2 regions of the Carbonatibacter coralli genome follow, and region 1 is predicted to be linked to the other one. Evidence: predicted binding sites of a transcription regulator. Region 1 holds the regulator's gene; the other holds the start of a gene.
What was found. Region 1 encodes LexA, which represses DNA repair genes until DNA is damaged. Its sites were predicted from a motif close to ATGTTCTANTTTGGTTC; they were not measured.
Positions count from the first base shown of each region.

Region 1 (5,980 bases):
TTGGTTATGACAATCTGGCGCGTAAACTGATCAATGTGGAAATTGACAAGTCAGCGCGTTTCACAGACTGGTCAAAAAGACCTCTGACTGAAAAGCAGATCAACTATGCCCTCTCGGATGTCACTTTCCTCCGGGACATCTATAAAAAACTGCAAAAGCAGATTTCCAGTGCCGGACGGGAACACTGGCTGACAGAAGAAATGGCCATCCTTGAATCTCCGGCCACTTATGTGACCCAGCCGGAAGATGCCTACAAGCGCATGAAAACCCGTTCCAATGACAAGCGTTATCTGACTGTTTTGCGCGAACTGGCTGCCTGGCGTGAAGCTGAAGCCCAGCGCAAGGACATGCCGCGCGGCAGAGTGCTCAAGGACGAACAGCTTTTTGACATCGCGGCCCAACGTCCCCGCACTCCGAAGGAGCTGGCGAAAACACGGGGTATCTCGGAAGACATGGCCCGGGGGCGCATTGGCAAGGCCCTGCTGGAGGCTGTTGAAACAGCCCTGTCACTGCCAAAGGACCAGCAGGCCATTCCAAAGGAACGCATCGAGGTTCCCGCCGGTCGTGGTGCCGTTTCAGACCTTCTGAAAGTGTTGCTCAAACAGCGTTGCGACGACTTCAATGTTGCACAGAAACTGATCTGTAACAGCCAGGATCTGGACCGGATTGCCGCTGATCAGGACAGTGACATCGCCGCCATGCACGGCTGGCGTTACGAAGTTTTCGGGGAAGTCGCCCAGAAACTCAAAAAGGGTGAACTCTCCCTGCATCTGGAGAACGGACAGCTTGTTATCAACACCCGGTGAAAACCGGCTTTCGGCGCAATTGGTTTCCCTTGCAAAAAGCGTAGCGCTTATAACCGTTGCGCTTTTCAGCCTTCAGTCAAATCCGAAGGCCCAGGCTGTTGGTGGCGGCATTGAACTGACAGCAGAACAGCTCGCTGAAGCGCCGGAATTCTCTGTTCCTGTTGATTGCGACTTTGATACAACCTGCTTTGTTCAACACTATTTTGACCATGGTCCCGGCTCACGCACCCAGGATCACTTTTGCTCAGGCCTGACCTACAACAATCACCGTGGCATTGACATCCGGACCACCACCCTTGAGCAGATGGAACAGGGGGTCAATGTCATTGCCGCTGCCGAGGGTGAAGTCATTATTGTGCGTGACGGCGTCACGGACCGGGCGCTCAATCAAAGGGAAGTCAACGAGTTTCTGACCAACAGTGGCCTTGTTCTGAAATCAAATCAGGTTGTGATCCGCCACAGCCGGAACTGGTACAGTCTTTACGGCCATCTGAAAAAGGGGACAGTTGCAGTCAAAAAGGGACAACGTGTCAGGCGCGGACAGCCTCTGGGCGAAATCGGCCTCTCGGGCAGCACCAGCTTCCCTCACCTGCACTTTGGCGTGATGTTCAATAACCGTGTCATTGATCCCTTTACGGCACGGGAAGATGACGCAGGCTGTCAGCAACCGGCGCGCCAGAGCCTGTGGACAGAAGCAGCAGAGGCCATTCTGACCAAACGGAAGGTCGGCATTCTCAATGCAGGTTTCTCAGACAGGGTTGAAGGAATTGATGATCTCAAGACAAAACCGTTGCTCTCCAGATCACAAACCCTGACATCAACGCAGCAGATCACCTTCTGGTCCGGCCACTGGGGCACGCAAAAAGGGGATCACATCACACTGGAAATTCATCAGCCGGACGGTCAGATCGCCCGTGTTTCATCCGTTGCAGAAGAATCCCGTGTGAACGGATACCACTTTCTGACCCTGCCTTTGCCCCCGAGCGGACAGCAGGCTTCCGGACGTTATGTCGGTGTTTTTTCAATCCTGCGCGGCAAAAAGGTTGTGGCCAGTATCACCCGTGGGGCCGTTGTCCCATAAGGCCTGATAAATGCAGTGTTTTAAAGAGAAAACCGCAGCTCTTCTGTCTTGACACAAAAAGAGAACCAAAGTAGAACAAAAGCAGATGTTTTTGCTTTGTTCCATTTTCGGCAGGAGACAAACGTGCTGACACGCAAACAACGTGACTTGTTGCTCTACATCCATTCTCACATGGAGAGCAAGGGCCTGCCACCGTCCTTCGATGAAATGAAGGATGCCCTGGATCTCAAATCGAAATCCGGTATTCATCGTCTTGTCACAGCACTGGAAGAAAGAGGTTTCATTCGTCGTCTGGCCCACCGGGCCCGGGCGGTCGAGATTGTCCGCCTTCCCGAAGACATGATCCCTGCAAGGAAAACGGAAAACCGGACAACGGATCAGGCGAACAACGTTGTCCCGCTTAAATCGGGAGCATCTGCACCGGAAACAGGTGAAACACCATCGGCACAGCTTCCCCTTTATGGAAAGATTGCTGCCGGAACGCCCATTGAAGCCATCAGTGATCCTTCAAACTTTGTGGATGTTCCTCCGCACCTTGTCGGTTCCGGTGAGCATTACGCCCTGACAATTGACGGGGATTCCATGATCGAAGCGGGTATTCTGGATGGTGATACCATTGTTCTGGAACGCACAAGCCGCGTCGAAAACGGCACCATTGCTGTTGCTCTTGTCCACGGTGAAGAAGCGACCCTGAAGCGCATTTATCACAAGGGACAGGAAGTCATTCTGGAGCCGGCAAACGCCACACATACGGCCCAGCACTTTCATGCCAGTGACGTGCAGATTCAGGGACGTCTGGTCGGACTGGTCAGAAACTATCACTGATCCTGTCTGTGCCTATCTCTCCCAGGGGCGCTTCTCTCCTGATGGTTCAAGAGCTTTGCCGTTCAGAGCTGTAATGCTGTATCCGGAGTGTCCCGTATCCTCCGGCCAGAGCGCGATGCCCGCCGTTTTTCCCAGAACTCTCCTGTCGAAAAGAGGAACCTCACAGGAAAAGCGGTAAACAGGATAGCGTGCAATCACCAAATCTGCGTTTCTGCAATCCTGCCTCAGGGAATTCGGCGAGAAGGACAAGGCAACGTCAAACGCTTCTTCCTGCTCCGGACTGTCAAAATGAACAAGACATCCTGACGGATCGCAGTTGATCCGCTCAGAAGTCACAGCAGCCTTCTGAAAGTCAATGATCTGGTCGCTTCCCCAATAGTCCTTCCAGATGTTCCGGGCAAAGCGTTCACTGCGCAGGGTTGAAACAACAATACTCTCCTCGTCCCTGAACGCGATCAGCTTCGCCTTCTCATCAACCAGCATGACGGGCTGAGGCTGGGCGACAATCCGGATGGCCCAAAAAGGCACCACAAGTAAAGCTGCCCAACGCAGTGGACCCTCGATCAAAACAAGCCAGAGAAAGATCAGCAGAAGCAGGAGCAAACCTTCCACCCCCAGAGGCGGGACATGAACTGCCCCCAGGGAAAAGGCACCAAAGAACTCTGCGATCAGCAGCAACTGATCCAGAGACCACGACAGCATTCTCACGAAAGGCTCCCCCATGCCCAGAGGGAGCGCAACCAGACACACAAGCACCAATGGCATGACAACCGCACCTGTCCAGGGAACAGCCAGCATGTTGGCCGGAATTCCCATCAGGGATATGTTCTGAAAGTGATAGGCGACGAATGGCAGGGTTGCCAGGGATGCCACCAGTGAACAGAGAAAGAGGCTGCAAAGCCACCACAGAACCTGTCCGGTCACAGCCCCGGGCAAAAGGCTCAGAACAGCACCGGGTCTTCCCTCAAGCTCGGCATTTTTCAAACGATGCACCCAGTCTGCCCGTGCAATCGTCTGATAAAAGGAAACCAGAGCGAGAACAGCTGCAAAGGAAAGCTGGAAAGAGGCGCTGACAACAACTTCCGGAGCCAGAATCATCACCCCCAGAGCCGCGACAAAAACCAGTCTGAAGGAAAAGGGATTCCTGTCCAGCAGGATTGCACCAAGGGCAAAACCAATCATGATAAAGGCCCGTTGCGCCGGAACAGGGGCGCCGATCAGCTGCAGAAAGAGAAAACAACCGGCAAAGGCAACAACGGCAGACAGTTTCTTGATGGGATAGCGCAAGGCCAGCGCAGGCCAGAGGGCCAGCATAAAACGCGTTCCCCCAAAGAGAATTCCTGCCAGCAATCCCATATGCAGACCGGAAATGGCCAGAAGATGAGCCAGACCGGACTGCCTCATACTCTCCTGTTGCTGTTCCGTCAGCTTGCCCTTTTGGCCTGTCAGGAAAACAATCACCAACGCCTGCTCGTCCTCTGGCAGATACGCTTTGATGGAGCGGATCAAATCCAGCCGGAGACCATTCCACAGCCTTGTCCATGCTTCCGTCAAACTGCCCCGGACAAGAGCCCCACCGGCGTCGATCTTTTCGGCATCTCCCATCATAAAGCCCGAAGCACCAATCCCCCTGAAATAGTTCTGCCTTGCAAAATTGTACCCATCAGGATGAAGGGCCCCGGAAGAGGGAAGAAGCGCTGCCCTGCCTTCTATACAGTCGCCAATATCAAACACATCCTCCTGCCGGGTTGTGAGCCTGAGACCCGATGGTGTTTTCCCGTTTCCCAGCCAGGGAACCTCTACCTCCCTGAATGTCAGACGGGCACCCTGCCGATGGGGCTCGATTTCGGCAACGCATCCCTTGAAAGGTGCTCCGAACAGTTCTCTTTCAAGCATCACTGTTCCTGCGTTTTCGGCCCTGTACTTGATGAACCCGAACCCGCAGAAAAACAATCCGGCAAGCAAAAGAACTGCGCCGAACCGGACAAACCGTGTCAGGGACATCAATCCTGCTGAAAGAATCAGAGTGGCCGGCAAGGCTCCGATGATCGCAAGCCATATCCATTCGGGAGGTTCATAATCCGGCAGAAAATAGGTGGCAATTCCCAAACCAAAGCATAGAACACACAGGTAAAACAGACGGATCCTGGAAAAGGCCCTGTCCAGAAAACCGCTTTTCCCGAGCCTGCGATTCAGATTCCGCCCCTCAACAATCAAACGATCCCACAGCATTTCAGGAAAAGCGCCTTGTTATCCATTGCTCTTTTTCCATCATAACTTACAGCCCCTCCCTTTTTCCACGTCTTTCCCCCTTCCCGGCATTTGATACTCCTCAAGAGCTGTGATACATCAGCCGGAAAGAAGAATGACCCTCCTTGCAAGCCGTTCACAGGAATGGCGAAACGGAGATCGTTCACTGAAACAGACAAGCCGTTATGGAGCCCTTTGCAATGTCTGCATCTGCCAAACAAGTCGTGACACGTTTTGCACCTTCCCCAACCGGTTTTCTTCATATCGGGGGAGCCAGAACAGCACTGTTCAACTGGCTTTTCGCCCGGCACCACGGTGGCCGCTACACACTGCGTATTGAAGACACGGATCGTGCCCGCTCCACCCCCGAAGCGATTGATGCCATTCTGGATGGTCTCTCCTGGCTTGGACTGGACCACGATGGAGACGTTGTTTACCAGTTCGCACAGCGTGACCGGCATGCAGAAGTGGCCAACAGTCTTCTGGAACAGGGCAAGGCCTATCATTGCTATTGCTCGCCCGAAGAACTGGAAGCCATGCGGGAAAAGGCAAAGGCAGAAGGACGCCCGATCAAGTATGATGGCACCTGGCGCGACCGTGATGCATCCGAGGCTCCCGAAGGCGTCAAGCCTGTCGTGCGTCTGAAGATGCCACAGGACGGAGAAACCACAATCCGGGATCTCGTTCAGGGTGATGTGACAGTTCCAAACAGCCAGCTCGATGACATGATCCTGTTGCGCGCAGATGGCACACCCACCTACATGCTGTCTGTTGTTGTCGACGATCACGACATGGGCATTACCCACGTCATCCGCGGAGATGATCACCTCACAAACGCCTTCCGCCAGTATCAGCTCTATGCTGCCATGGGCTGGGACATTCCCGAGTTTGCCCATATCCCGCTGATCCACGGAGCAGATGGTGCCAAGCTTTCCAAACGTCACGGTGCTCTTGGCGTCGAAGCCTATCGCGACGAGATGGGTTATCTTCCGGAAGCACTGCGCAACTACCTTCTGCG
Region 1 is NZ_JBBUTJ010000003.1:172,748-178,727, forward strand. It holds gene rnd (ribonuclease D) at 1-806, shown strand, start outside; gene AAAH10_RS09225 (M23 family metallopeptidase) at 787-1,887, shown strand; gene lexA (transcriptional repressor LexA) at 2,011-2,712, shown strand; gene AAAH10_RS09235 (ComEC/Rec2 family competence protein) at 2,725-4,944, opposite strand; gene gltX (glutamate--tRNA ligase) at 5,163-5,980, shown strand, end outside.

Region 2 (5,980 bases), on a different contig from region 1:
TGCGGTTCATGCCCCAGCCGTCTTCCAGCACAAAGGTGTCGGCACCATTACCACCGTGCAACATGTTGAAACCTGAACCACCAATGAGGATGTCATCGCCCTCACCGCCGATCAGCAGATCAAAACCACGACCACCGTCGAGAACATCATTTCCATCCCCGCCAAAGAGCAGATCACGGCCGGAGAAGCCCTGAATGTGGTCGCCTTCGTCCGTACCGATCAGGAACTCTGACCGGAAAGTCCCGTTGATGGCATTGAGAGGAGCGGGTTCAGGTGTTGGTTCCGGCTCAGGCGTTGGCTCCGGCTCGGGCGTGGGTTCCGGCTCGGGTGTGGGTTCCGGCTCGGGCGTGGGTTCCGGTTCGGGCGTTGGCTCCGGCTCGGGTGTTGGCTCCGGCTCGGGTGTTGGCTCCGGTTCGGGCGTTGGCTCCGGCTCGGGCGTGGGTTCCGGTTCGGGCGTGGGTTCCGGTTCGGGTGTGGGTTCCGGTTCGGGTGTGGGCTCCGGTTCGGGCGTAGGTTCCGGTTCGGGCGTTGCCCCCAGTGTCACAACCTGATCGGCAAACTGTACGCGCTCGACATTGCGCAAAAGGTCTGTGCCCTCGCCTCCGTTGATGTGTTCCACACGGTGGCCGCTCTCTGTCGCTGTGATGCGATAGTCTGCTGCATTGCCGGCAAAGACAGCCGTGTCTGTCCCTGCACCACCATCCAGAGTGTCATTTCCGGCTCCGCCACGCAGGGTGTCGTTGCCTTCACCTCCAGCCAGTTCATTGTTGCCCTTGTTGCCGTTGATCACATTGTCATCGGCATTCCCGGTCGCACTCAGGTCATCCAGCCCCAGCAGGGACAGGGTTTTGACGCCTTCACGTGCCGTAACGGAAACAGAGCTTGCGATTTCATCCTCACCGATCAGATCAACCTTGGCGTTCTCTCCCTGGATGGCAAGGTCCACAGCCACGGCACGCGCCAGACCACTGCCGGAATAGCGCACGCTATAGTTTCCATTGGCCAGTTGCTGCTGATAGCCACCGGTGCTGTAAGTCGAGGTGCTGGCATTCTGGCCGTTCTGTCCGCTCACGGAGACATTCACTCCGCCGCGCCCCTCACCTGCAGAATAGAAATCATCTCCGTCCCTGTCTTCATAGACCACACCGGTCAGGAAGCTGTTGCCCCCCTGTGTGCCGAACTTCTGGGTGGTGATCTGTCCGTTGAGGCCCCTGAACCCGTCCTGCTGGATCCCCAGACCAATCTCGTTAAAATTGTCACTCATCAGGTTGGTGCGGTGACCGGGACTGCGGAAGAGCCCTTCGTGCTGACGCGTTGCCGTGGCCTCTTCATCCAGGGCACGGCTGCTGCTTTGAAAGGCAATGTTCTCGCCCCAGCCGCGGTGGCGATAGCCCGCCGCCGTGATGCGCTGGCCGGGATTGCTGCCCCCCTGTCCCGTGTGACTGAAGTTGTCGGTATCCAGCTGCCAGCGTGTGTGACCACGAGCAGCATCAATCAGCTGCTCGTTGAAAGCCAGTGGCTGCTTGCTGTCCGGGGTGATCCGTCCGGCTGACAGTCCCTGATTGAGACCAATACCCAGCCGATCCGCCTCGGCCTGCGGGTCCAGTCTGGCCCGGTTGATCAGTTCCAGCTGAAGCTGTTCCGTGTCTGTGGGGTTCGCCATGCTTGTTTCTCCTTGGTAGCGATAAGAACCGCTGCCAAGACTGCACGGGAGACACAGAAAACTGTTGTGAGAAAGGGTGGATATTTCTGGAGCAAAAAGAGGACGCAAAAGCCATGATTTCGCCTTTTTCTGAAAGGCTTGGCTCCTGTTTCATCTTTCAGGGGACCCGCGGGGCACAGGGTGTCACGGCGCTCTTTGCTGCGGGGAAATCGTTCCCTTCAGGGGAGGTAAAGGAGGATGCATTGGGGGTGCATCCTCCTCCGCTTGACCGCCTGATTGCCTGTGACACCATTGGGGGTGATGCCCCGTCAGAACGCCAAACGTCCTTGCACGACTACAAGAGCCGAACAGGTGAGGTGAAACCTACAGAAACTTGTTTCAATTGCAAAGTAATTTTTTCTATAACTCATTGTTTTTCATATACATTTTTAAAAAAATGAATCAAAAAATATCTTCAAATTCACCTAAAAATAGCTTTGGATTTTCGATAAATCCTGTCGGCCTGACAGCATCACAAGAGTCGGAAATGTGAAACAAAGCACTGGACAAAAATGTCGCAGCCCACTAATGTCACAAGCAACATAAAGATATCATTATATAGGCGCATGTTTTTGAGAAACAGTGTATGATCACTGCAAAAGCAGCCTGGACAAGAGAGCGACGTCAGCCCATGACCAACCGTTACGAAGAACTCCTCGCCACGAAAAAGTGGCTTCTGGCAGATGGCGCAACAGGCACCAACCTGTTCGAGGTCGGCCTGCAAACCGGTGATGCGCCAGAGCTTTGGAACCTTGAGCAGCCGCAAAAGATCTATGATCTGCAGAAGTCCTTTGTCGATGCAGGCTCCGATATCATTCTGACAAACACCTTTGGCGGCACCCGCAACCGCCTGAAGCTGCACAAGGCCGACAAGCAGGTTTACGAACTGAACAAGGCAGCAGCCGAAATCTCCTGCAAGGTTGCAGACTCGGTTGAGCGCACTGTTGCAGTGGGCGGCTCCATCGGCCCGACCGGTGACATCCTCGAGCCGCTTGGCCCCCTGTCACTCGAGGACTGTGTTGCCGCATTCCGCGAACAGGCAATTGCACTCAAGGATGGTGGCGTCGATGCCTTCTGGATCGAAACCATGTCTTCCGAAGAGGAAGTGCGCTGCGCCGTGGAAGCCGTCAAGGACCTGGGTCTGCCGATTGTCACAACCCTGTCCTTTGACACGAACGGCCGCACCATGATGGGGATCACACCCGAACAGCTCGCCAGCGGTTCGCGCGACTGGCCTGTCCGTCCGAACGGCTATGGCTCCAACTGCGGTGTCGGTCCGGCGGAAATGGTGGCTGCCCTGCTCAACATGGGTCACGGCTCCGAAGACAGCGACGTCATTATCGTCAAGAGCAACTGCGGCATCCCCGAGTACATGGACGGCAAGATTGTCTATTCCGGAACGCCCGATCTGATGGCGGAATACGCCCGTATGGCTGTAGATGCCGGTGCGCGCATCATCGGTGGCTGCTGCGGCACCACCCCTGCCATCCTGAACGCGATGCGCAAGGCCCTCGACAGCCATGACAAACGCGCGAAACCATCGCTGGATGAAGTCGTCTCCAAACTGGGCGACATCTCCTTTGGCGCGCAGGAACAAAACAGCGCAGGCCCGCTGGGCATCAAACCCGAGTCCGCAACCGGTCGCGGCCGCCGTCGCAAGGGCCGCAGCCCCGAACGCGCTGCTGCTGATGACGGCAAGTTCCCGGGCGGCGTATGACTGCCTGAGCAGTGTTTCTGAAAAAGGCGGCTTTTCAGTCGCCTTTTTTGCTGTCCGGATTTTCTGAATTCCCCTTAATCCAGCGGGATTCTGCCCCCCCTCTTTCCCGGAACAGTACCGTTTCCCTGCCCCCGGCAAGGCAGCAGACAGAACCGGAAAAGAACAAAAGTTCTTATTTTGTTCTTTTTTCTGGACAACGAGAACAAAAGAGGTACATTTGTTTCATTGCAGAGTTGATGGCCCTATGGGATAAGGAAGGCAAAGCAATGGCACAAAACGTTTTACATCTGGTTGAGAGGGATACCGTGGACAAAACGAAAGCACTGGAAGCCGCCCTGGGGCAGATCGAACGCGCCTTCGGAAAAGGCTCCATCATGAAGCTGGGCGAAGACCGCACCGTTGAAACCGAAGTGGTCTCGACCGGATCACTGGGTCTGGACATCGGTCTGGGAATTGGCGGCCTGCCACGCGGCCGTATCATCGAAATCTACGGCCCGGAAAGTTCCGGTAAAACCACGCTGGCTCTGCATGTGATTGCAGAAGCGCAAAAGTCCGGCGGCACCTGTGCCTTTGTCGACGCGGAACACGCGCTGGACCCGGCCTATGCTGCCAAGCTGGGCGTCGACGTCAACGAATTGCTGGTCTCCCAGCCGGATGCCGGTGAGCAGGCTCTGGAAATCACCGACACACTGGTGCGTTCCGGTGCGATTGATGTGCTCGTGGTTGACTCCGTTGCAGCCCTGACACCAAAGGCCGAGCTGGAAGGCGACATGGGCGATTCCCTGCCCGGCCTGCAGGCCCGTCTGATGTCTCAGGCCCTGCGCAAGATCACAGGCTCCGTTTCCAAGTCCCGCACCATTGTGATCTTCATCAACCAGATCCGCATGAAGATCGGCGTGATGTTCGGCAACCCGGAAACCACAACAGGTGGTAACGCGCTGAAGTTCTATTCCTCCATCCGCATGGATATCCGCCGCACAGGCGCAATCAAGGACAAGGACACCGTGGTCGGCAACCAGACCAAGGTCAAGGTCGTCAAGAACAAGATGGCACCGCCCTTCCGCGTGATTGAATTCGATATCATGTATGGCGAAGGGATTTCCAAGATGGGCGAGCTTCTGGACCTCGGTGTTCAGGCCAACATCGTCGAAAAGGCCGGTGCCTGGTTCTCCTACAACGGTCAGCGCATTGGTCAGGGTCGCGAGAATGCGAAGAAGTTCCTGCTGGAAAACAATGCGATCAGCGCCGAGATCGAGCACGCAATCCGCAAGAACGCCGGTGTCGTCTCCAACGCCATGCTCGAAGGCATAGAAGAGGAAGAAGACGGCGAGAAAAAGTAATCCGCACTCATCTGCTACACAGACAAAAAGCCCCGCACCATCCGGTTGCGGGGCTTTTTATTTCGTCATGGCAGACTTTCCACAGTGAGGCTATGATCTGAAGACTTGTCCTTTTGACCTGTTCCTTCCCGAAGGCAGCCCTCATCCTGCACCCACCAGAGGATCAAACCCGATCATGTCCCGTTCTCTCCAATCATTGCTGCTTGCCCTTGCCCTGATGACGGTCCCTGTTACAGGCCTCGCCACACCGGGAGTTATCTTTGTCTACAGCACCGATGGCAAGCTTGCGGAACGCTGCGAAGGTACCGTTGTTTCCCGAAAGCACGTGCTGACTGCAGCCAGTTGCTTCCTGCGCCTCCATCAGGACAAACAGATCGGCATGATGGAGTTCCACGCCGATTACAAGGGCACATCCCTTCAGGATGAACGCGGGTTTGTTGCTGCATCCGGTCACGTTAGCCTCGACTATCTCAATGAACTGAAGGGACAAGGTCGCGCAGAACAGATGTTCCCCTCTGATCTCGCACTGATCGAGTTTCTGGAGCCTCAGACCTTTGAATGGGTTGGTGACAAATACCCGGCCCAGCCTGTGGTGGATCGTTTCAGTTCTGCAGATTTCAGCGATCATGCAGATGCTGAAATCAGCTTCACAACACACGGCGGCGCTCTCGTCCGCCATGCCCCGCTCGAGCGGTCCTGTCAGGCAGAGTACACCCGTCCTGCCTTCAGCGGTGTTTACTGGACAGACTGTGAAAAGTCTTTCTATCGCAGGGGAACGGCTGTTCATGAAACCGGGAACAACGGGCAGAGCAGTCATTTTGTCGGCCTGCTGTCTCCTGCAAGAAGCCAGGACAGGGATATCTATCTGGTCAAGACCTTTGGCAAGTACATCAGTGCCATAAATGCTGTTTTGAGCGGACAGAAACATGAAAGTTTCCAGACAGTGTCACTGGCTCCACAGGATCCTCTCGTCACGGCCATTGCCATTCAAAACAACTGTCAGAGTTCCGATCATATCCGGATCAGCATCGCCGCTTACGATGCCCTGGGGAAAAAATGGGTTCTCGAAACCCAGGACAATATCTTTCTGGGGGAACGCGCCAACTTTACAGTCCGCACCAACATCTCCCACTATTATTATAACTTGACCCATCGCGGCGAAAGTATGCTGATCGGAGAGGCCGACACCCATTACAAGATCAACGGCAAAAGCGAACCCTT
Region 2 is NZ_JBBUTJ010000002.1:106,051-112,030, forward strand. It holds gene AAAH10_RS05920 (CAP domain-containing protein) at 1-1,663, opposite strand, end outside; gene bmt (betaine--homocysteine S-methyltransferase) at 2,289-3,419, shown strand; gene recA (recombinase RecA) at 3,686-4,759, shown strand; gene AAAH10_RS05935 (trypsin-like serine peptidase) at 4,935-5,980, shown strand, end outside.
Region 2: the regulator LexA is predicted to act here: its motif matches at 3,586-3,602, upstream of recA (recombinase RecA).